One region of the Soonwooa sp. T0.1_25 genome, then DNA from elsewhere that is predicted to be linked to it. Evidence: riboswitches for the same ligand, from Rfam matches in the RefSeq annotation. Region 1 holds a riboswitch; the other holds the start of a gene.
The links. Region 1 has a riboswitch for cobalamin ahead of AC23MB_RS04035 (TonB-dependent receptor plug domain-containing protein). Riboswitches for the same ligand answer to the same signal wherever they lie in the genome.

Region 1 (4,349 bases):
TTTGATACGTTTGGCGGTTTTAGCATCGAGAACTTCAATTTTGTTTGAAACATTAACCACAACATACATTTTGCTGCCGTAGATTTTAATATCGTTACCAACATCCCCCAATTCTTTAACCACTTCGGGATTAATATCGGCGTAGATATTTCGGTGATACGTTCCCGTTGCATAGTCGAAATAATCCAAAGTCGACTTGTTACTTCCCATATTACCTTCATTTAAAAGATAGAAACCTTTGATGGCGGTATTTTGAGGTGGTTCTAGACCAGATTCTACTTCGGGGCGAACAATAACATCATCCGTTCGACAAGAAAAAATCAACAATAAAAGTGAAAATGAAAAATATAGTTTTAGATATTTCATAAAGTGTAATTAAGGATAAGACGGAAACTTCTGCCAGGCATCGGAAAATTGATAACCACGTCGTAATACTGATTGAAAATATTGTTCAGCTCCAAACTTGCTTTAAACTGCTGCTGCTTCCATCGGAAGATTTTTTGCACCGACAAATCGTGCGTATACCAAGGTTGCACATAGTTGTACTTAATATTATCTTGGTTAACATCATAACGCTCGCCAACATAGATTGCGCTGTAGTTAAAACTCCAATCTTTATAGTCCGCCATCATCGTGAAAGTCCCACTGTGCCACGGCGTATACGGAATTTGATTTTTATAAAACGTATCTTCAGGATCGCTAACATCCTGCGCTTTTTGATAAGTGTAGGAAAGCAATGGTTTTAGTTTTACATTTCCAATTTTAATAGTAGACTGTAGGTTAACGTCCACACCTCGGATCTCTACACGTCCAAGATTCATCATCAACCAACGGAACATACTACCATTAGGCGCTGCAACAATTTTGTCCAAAACTTCATTGTAGTAAGCATCAGCTTTTAAATAAAATTCTTGAAAAAAATCATTTCTAAAATTTTTATGATAGGTAAAACCGACATCGTATTGCGTGGTATATTCCGGTTTCAAATAGGTATTTCCGATGTTGGTATAATACAAATCATTAAAAGTTGGCATTCTAAAAATCCGTTTATAAAAAGCTCTTAACGTTAAATCTTTAGTATTGAAAGGCTGATAAGCAGCATAGAAAGCAGGCGTCCACTCTCGTCGGTCTGGAGATTTCGCATTTTTCTCAACATTTTCGTGCACGAAAGTTCCTAGAAGACTTCCCATAAAACGCAGTCGATTCCATTGATAAGTCGACGCTAAAGCCACCAAATTGGTATAACGTGTAGGGTATGAAAAGTTGATTAAATTGGCATCTAAATTATTAAACTGGAAATCACCATTTAAGCTGATATCCCAACTCGGTGTAATCGTGTAGATGTTAGAAGAACTAACGTAAACTTCACGTTGGATGTAAGAATTCTCGAATCTGATCACATATTCTGTACGCACCGTGTCCGCATAATACGTGTAATCGTAAGCGAACTTGGCTTTAAGTTGGGTTTCGAATTTTGGAAAAAGTTTCTTTCTAAAAGTGCCTTGCACAAAGTAATTGTCATCCGTCATCCTAGAACCACGAGCACCAAATCTACCGTTAACAATGGCCGCAGGAATGCCACGGTTAGAGTTATAGGCGTAACCACGAATATTCCAAGTTCCGTTACGGATTATTCCATTTATTGTGGTTTCAAAACGTTTGGCTTTAATATCCGAATCTTGTCTTTTTGCAATCGTGTCATACGCAATCGCGCCATCTGGATATCTTTTGAAATAGCGAAACTTATACACGCCATCACTTTCCAAATATTCAGAACTAAAACTAAACGCAATTTTGTCTGACAATTTTTGCTCTAGCCTAAAAGAAGGATTAAATAATTGTATCGTGCCATTTTTGAGACGAATAGAAAGATTTGTTTTTTTGTTTCCAGTAAACGAAGGTGTTTTGGTTTGAAGATAAATAGCACTTGCAGAAGCAAAATCCTTTGCCGGTTGGAAGATTTCACTTTTTTGACCATTATATAAGGAAATACCTTCGAGATCATCTAAAGAATAACGCCCCAAATCGACCAAACCATTTTGTGCATTTCCGAGCTGGATACCATCATAAAAAACGCCAACATGTTGGCTTCCCAAACTTCGTACATTAATAGTTTTTAGACCACCAACGCCGCCATAATCTTTGATCTGGACTCCCGAAAAATAACGTAAAGCATCCGCAACCGATTGACTGCTCAAGCGTTGCAAGTCTTCTCCACTTAAGGTTTGTGCAGGAATTACATCTTTCAAATCGCGTTTGAAAAGAATAACTTCCGTGATTTCTTTTTTGGAAATACTATCTTTACTCTGTCCAAAAACTAAAGACATCACAAAAAAAGCCACAAGAAATGCCGCTTGAAAAACCGATAAAAAAAGTCGTGTCACCATTAGCTCATTTAGAATAATGATGACGCTAATGGAAAATAAGAATACAAAGCAACAGCGCAAAAACTGCACAGTAACTTCGTTGTTCTAGGCTTTATTCCACGAAAGCGTCAAACGTTAAACATACTGGCAGGTCTTCTGACTTACTTCATTTTTGGAATCCTTCCCATTCTAAGAACAGTGGATATTGTTACCAAAAACCTTGCGTGAAGCTTACAGCAGCGGGTCTGTCTGGGATTTTCACCCAGTTCCCTTTTAAAGCTTTTTATAGCTCACCAGTTTTGCAAAAGTATTAAATTTTTATTAAACAAGAAAGCCTTTTTCGTTAAAGTCCAAAATCACAAATAATTTTCCTAATTTTTAAATTATTCTAGAAAAATTTATCTAATGTAATAACATTTGCTTTGTACAAAAACAGCATTTAAAAGAAATAAATTACTTAAATTGTATTTACTTTTATAACACAAAAAATCGCACAAACATTATAATGAATTATCTTGCACACTCCTATTTATCCTTTACTGACGGGCAACTTGTCGGGAATATGATTGCAGATTTCATCAAAAATAATGAGCGCGAAAATTTCCCTTTAGAAATTCAAAAAGGCATCAAACTACATCGCGCCATTGATAGTTTCACCGATACACATCCAGCAATTTCGCAAGCAAAAAAAGTATTTAGTCCTTTGGTAAGGCTTTATGTAGGGGCTTTTGTTGATGTTGCGTTCGATTATTTTGTGGCGCACTCTATTTCGGATGGAGCACTTTTTGAACATTCCCAAAAAGTCTACAAAACACTTTGGCAATATGAAGAATGGCTTCCAGAAAATTTTAAAATTATGCTCAAAAAAATGGAAGAAGACAATTGGTTGTACAATTATCGCGAAGATTGGGGCATCAAATTTAGCACGAAAAATGTCCTCAACAAAGCCAAATATTTGGAAAAAGACATTCCCGTTTTTGAAGCATTTTTGAGCCATAAAAAAGAAATCGGAAAAGAATTTGAGATTTTCTTTCCCGATATTAAATCTTATCTCGATACTTTGGATTTAAAAATTTAAAGCTTCGACAAATATCTTTCTTCGATAATATTAAGATGATGAATATTGTGACCAACAATCAGTTTTCCGATAGTTTCAACACTTAAAGCATTGCCGTTGGCTGCACCTTTTAGCTGCAAAACTTCTTCTGACAAATCATCAAAAAATAAGATACTTCCTTTTCTGACAAAAGAAAATTCGTCGATGAGGTTTTCCAGGCTTCTATCATTTGCATGAGAATTTTTAGCCCAAAGTTCTTCATCAAAACCTGGCAATTCTGTTTGATCTTGCCTTGCAAAAGTCATGGCACGATACGCAAAAACTTTCTCGGTATCTATTAAATGTTGTAATAATTCTTTGAGTGTCCACTTGCCATTGTCATAAGCAAAAAGTCCTTGTTCCTCAGTCAAATCACTGAAAATACCAAAAGTTTTTCCGCCCGAAGTGTCTAGAGCATCAATCCATTCTTCATCTGGAACCAAATCCAAATAGCGCTGGATGTATTTTTCGAAATCTGTCATAGTTATAGTTTTTGAATATTATTTAAAGATAACAATTATTCGTTAACCCATTCGAAAAAATTAACTTCATCATATTTTTTGAAGCCACAGGAAGGATATAATTGGTTACCAATTTCGTTTTGCTTACCTGTTTCCAGCAACATTCCACATGCATTTGTATCGCGACAAAGCTCTTTGGCTGCTTCTAGTAGAGCTTTAGAATAAGATCTTCCTCTGTAATTTTCATCGACAAATAAATCGTTTAGCAACCAATATCGCTGCATTCTTGTAGACGAAAAAATAGGAAATAATTGTACAAAACCTACCAAATTATTTTCGAATTCCGCAACAAAAATTTCGGATTCTTTATTTTTTATTCTTTCTGTTAAAAAGCTTTTTGCAGCTTCGATATCCGAGTTTTTATGA
Region 2 (4,349 bases), on a different contig from region 1:
TATTTGGATAAGAACGAGATCTCCAGCAGTGGCAACTTTGTCTATAGTACCATTTTTATCAATAACTTTCTGTACTGCAAAGTCTTTAAGTTTTGACGTGTTTTGTCTTTTTGCAATCGTGTCTTTCAAGAATTTCTGATAAGACAAAAATTGCGGTCCCAGATCCTGATAATGCAAAAATGCGTCTTTGCCGTATCCGATGTTGACAAATGCTGCATTAAGGTTGGGCGCCAGTTTTTTTATTTTTCCAAGGAATAGATCTCCAACGACAAAGTCAGACTCTGACTCGATCTCGTGGAGCTCGAACAATCTACCGTCTTCTAACAGGGCAATCTGTGAAGAATCATTCTCATGCGAAATGATTAATTCTTTCTTCATAAATTTTGTTTTAATAATTGCCTTTTACGAAAGACATCAATAGTCAATTTTTTGCCAATTTGGCGTTGTACTTGTGTATGTAGAAAACAAAATATAGTCGGCGAAAAACACCAACTATATTTATATTTATATGACTGAGCGTCAGAATGTTACTTCTTCTTCTTGTGTCTGTTTTGTCTTCTTCTTTTCTTTCTTTTGTGGGTAGCAACCTTGTGTCTTTTTCTTTTCTTTCCGCTTGGCATAATTTAGAAATTTTATTATAAGTTAATATTAATTTAATTAGTTCTTTACTGCAACTTTCGTTTTTACTTTTTCAACAAAAGTTTTTGATGGTTTGAAAGCCGGAATATTGTGTGCCGGAATTTCAATTGCAACATTTTTAGAAATGTTTCTTCCCGTTTTAGCCGCTCTAGTTTTAATAACGAATGATCCAAAACCTCTTAGATAAACATTGTCTCCATTATACATCGATGTTCTTATCTCTTGCATGAATGCCTCGATAACCTTCTGAGTATCATTTTTTTCTACGCCTAATTTATTTGAGATGATGTTTACCAATTCTGCCTTTGTCATTTCCTTTTTTGTTTATAATTTTGGTGTGCAAATATAAAACATATTTTTGAAAACTTACAAACAAAAGACTGATTTTCTTTATATTGGCGTTAAGCTACTTAAATGGTATCAAACCCATAAACGTGACCTTCCTTGGCGCAAAAGTATAAATCCTTATAATATTTGGATTAGCGAAGTCGTGTTACAACAGACGCAAGTCAAACAAGGTATGCAACATTATCTCAATTTTGTAGAGCGTTTTCCTGATGTTGATGCGCTTGCAAATGCAGATGAAGAGGAAGTTTTGCTTTATTGGAAAGGGCTTGGTTATTATTCTCGTGCTCTTAATCTTCACAAAGCGGCGAAGCAATTGGTAGTCGATTACAATTCAGAATTTCCTAAGACTTATTCCGAATTATTAAAACTAAAAGGTGTTGGCAAATACACTGCAGCGGCGATTGCAAGTATTTCGTTTCTTGAGAAGGTTGCGGCGGTGGACGGTAATTTTTATCGCGTCTTGTCGAGGTTATTTGCTGATGATTTTGATATTTCTAATTCTAGAGCTTTTCAATATTTTTCAGAACTGGCAGAATTAATTATGCCTGAAAAAGATGCAGGTTGTTTTAACCAAGCGATGATGGATCTGGGTTCAGAAGTTTGTAAACCCAAGAATCCACTTTGCTCGGATTGTCCTTTGCAAGATGATTGTCACGCGTTTGCTATCGGAAAAATTAATCAATTTCCTGTTAAACTTAAAAAAACAAAAGTTGAAAATTTAGCCTTAAGTTATCAATTCGTTTATCATGATGACCAGTTTTTAGTTAAACAACGTGACACGTCAGATATTTGGAAAAAATTGTTTGAGTTTCCAAAGAGTTTAGATTTTAATGGAATTGATTTTATTGAAGAACATGAGAAGGTTATTCAACATAAATTAACACATCGCAATTTAGAAATTTCGATTTCTAAAATTTTAATACCAAATAAATCCGATTTTGATAAACTAAAAACTGAAAATGATTTTTTAAGTTTTAGTTTTACTGAAGCCGAACAAAAGTCTTTTCCAAAACCTCTACACGATTATTATATTAAATACTTTTCATCATAAATTGAATTAAAAGAAAAACTTTACATATTTTTGCAAAATTGGTTTTCGGGCTTAATAATCCGAAATTAAAAGGGAATGAAGTGTAAGTCTTCAACTGTCCCCGCAACTGTAGATCGTATAAAGAGATTGCATCAAGACCATTGTCGCTGACGAGAAGGGATGTAATCAACGAAAGTCAGGAGACCTGCCAAGTTTAAACTTAACAAAAGGCTTTCGGGAGAAAAGTGATCAGTATGAAGAGATTTTTTTTAAATTTTAGTTTTATCTTTCCAGTTTTTGGTTTCGCCCAAGAAGCTGTCATAGACACAGTTTTCGTTGATTCACAATTTGAAAATGCTAAGAATTTTTCAAAAATTAAAGTGATAAAATCGGACGATGTTCTCAAAAATGCCACTTCACTTTCAGATTTATTGAGTTTCCAAACGCCTATTTATATTAAAGAGAATGGCCGTGGAATGGTGTCTTCGCCTTCTTTTCGTGGAACAACAGCGCAGCAAACCGCTTTTGTTTGGAACGGAATTAACATTAATTCTCAGTTTTTAGGACAAGGCGATATCAATAATATTTCACTTTTAGGTTATGATAACATCGCAGTTAAATCCGGAGGTGGAAGTGTTTTGTATGGCAGTGGTGCTATTGGCGGCTCTATTCACCTAAATAATTCGTTTGGATATAATAAAGGTTTTAAAGGGCAAGTTTTTTCGGAGTATGCGTCTTTTGAAACTTCAAATTCTTTATTGAAAACTAGTTTTAGTAACGATAAATTTAGCTTTCAATTTGCAGTTAATCATAACCGAAGTAAAAACAATTACGAAGTCGAAGAGAGAAATTATGTCAACCGAAATGGCGCTTATGACAATACTGGCGTTAATTTAGGTTTTGCTTACAAAGTTGATGATAAAAACGAAATCTACTCGCAAAGTCAGATTTTTGATGCGATCCAAAATTATCCATTGTTGTCAGAATTTTCGACACCAAGTAAGTATTTAAGCCAAAGTTTTAAAAGTATTGTTGGTTGGTATTTTAAGAATGAAAATTTTAAAAACGATTTTAAAGTTGCACATCTTAAAGATGATTATCAATATTATATGAATTCTAATTTTGCTGCTTCCGAATCTGGTGGCGGGACGAAACAATTCATTTTAAAAGATGATTTTAAATATCAAATAAACGCAAATTCTGAACTTAATTTTTTAGGTGAGGTTAGTCAAATTGAAGCTTTAGGTGTTAAGACTGGAATTGGTTCTGTTAAACGTCGACAAGGTTCTTCGGCGTTATTGTATCGAGATTTTAGTATTAAAAATTTTAATTGGGAAGTTGGCGCAAAGAAGGAATTTGTGGAAGGGGTAAAAAGTCCATTCCTTTTTTCGGTGGCGGGTAATTATTCGGTAGCAGATTTTTACGCTATTAAATTTAGCGCTTCTAAAAATTTTCGTGCACCAAGTTTTAATGATTTGTACTGGAAGCCAGGTGGGAATGAAGATTTGAAACCTGAAACTTCTTACCAATTTGAAGTATCCAACAATTTTAAATGGAAATCTTTGACTGCTACTGTAACGCCGTATTATATGGATATTATAAATATGTTGCGTTGGGTGCCCGGAAAAAACGGAATGTATCATGCGACTAACACGGGCGAGGTTAAATCTTACGGTGTCGAAACACAATTAGGTTTAGAAAAAAAGTATCAAAACTTCTCGTATCGTACAATGCTTTCGTATGCTTTTACAAAATCAGAAGATCAAGCTAATAAAAAACAATTGCCTTACGTGCCTTATCATAAAGTGAGTTTGGAGGCTAATTTTAATTATAAAATATTCGGATTGCATCTACAATCTATCTGGAATTCTAAGATTTTCAGTGATGGTGACGAGTCTGTACAATATATAATGGATCCGTTTTACGTTATTAATTTAGGTGCGGATGTTCAAGTTCTTAAATCTTTAAAACTTGGCGTAAAAGTCAATAATTTGACTTCCGAAGTCTACAGAACGGTGTACGCTTACTACATGCCAAAACGGAATTTTGCGGTTAACATGAATTTTAACTTTTAAAAAATATATATATGAAAATTAAAAATCTATTTGCGAGTGTGTTCGCAGCGAGTTTGTTGTTTATGACAGCATGTAAGGATGATAACGATGTTATTGTATCAAAAGGAGCTTATGAAGGCGGAATCCTTGTAAGTGTCGAAGGTAGTTTTAATAAAAATCAAGGAGAAGTTTCTTACATTACGCCAGATTTAGCTTCGATGAGCGAAAATATTTTTGCTGCAAATAATAATAAGCAAGTCCTTGGTGATGTTTTACAA

Region 2: linked by a shared signal. The riboswitch ahead of AC23MB_RS08580 (TonB-dependent receptor plug domain-containing protein) and the one ahead of AC23MB_RS04035 (TonB-dependent receptor plug domain-containing protein) in region 1 are both predicted to bind cobalamin.

What each region holds. Positions count from the first base shown of each region.
Region 1 is NZ_JBYFBZ010000002.1:199,348-203,696, forward strand. Features, by position in the region: gene AC23MB_RS04030 (YncE family protein) at 1-366, opposite strand, end outside; gene AC23MB_RS04035 (TonB-dependent receptor plug domain-containing protein) at 363-2,387, opposite strand; cobalamin riboswitch at 2,496-2,679, opposite strand; gene AC23MB_RS04040 (acyl carrier protein phosphodiesterase) at 2,872-3,444, shown strand; gene AC23MB_RS04045 (DinB family protein) at 3,441-3,944, opposite strand; gene AC23MB_RS04050 (GNAT family N-acetyltransferase) at 3,980-4,349, opposite strand, start outside.
Region 2 is NZ_JBYFBZ010000005.1:67,495-71,843, forward strand. Features, by position in the region: gene AC23MB_RS08565 (Rne/Rng family ribonuclease) at 1-378, opposite strand, end outside; gene AC23MB_RS08570 (HU family DNA-binding protein) at 658-951, opposite strand; gene mutY (A/G-specific adenine glycosylase) at 998-2,038, shown strand; cobalamin riboswitch at 2,061-2,244, shown strand; gene AC23MB_RS08580 (TonB-dependent receptor plug domain-containing protein) at 2,272-4,092, shown strand; gene AC23MB_RS08585 (DUF5074 domain-containing protein) at 4,104-4,349, shown strand, end outside.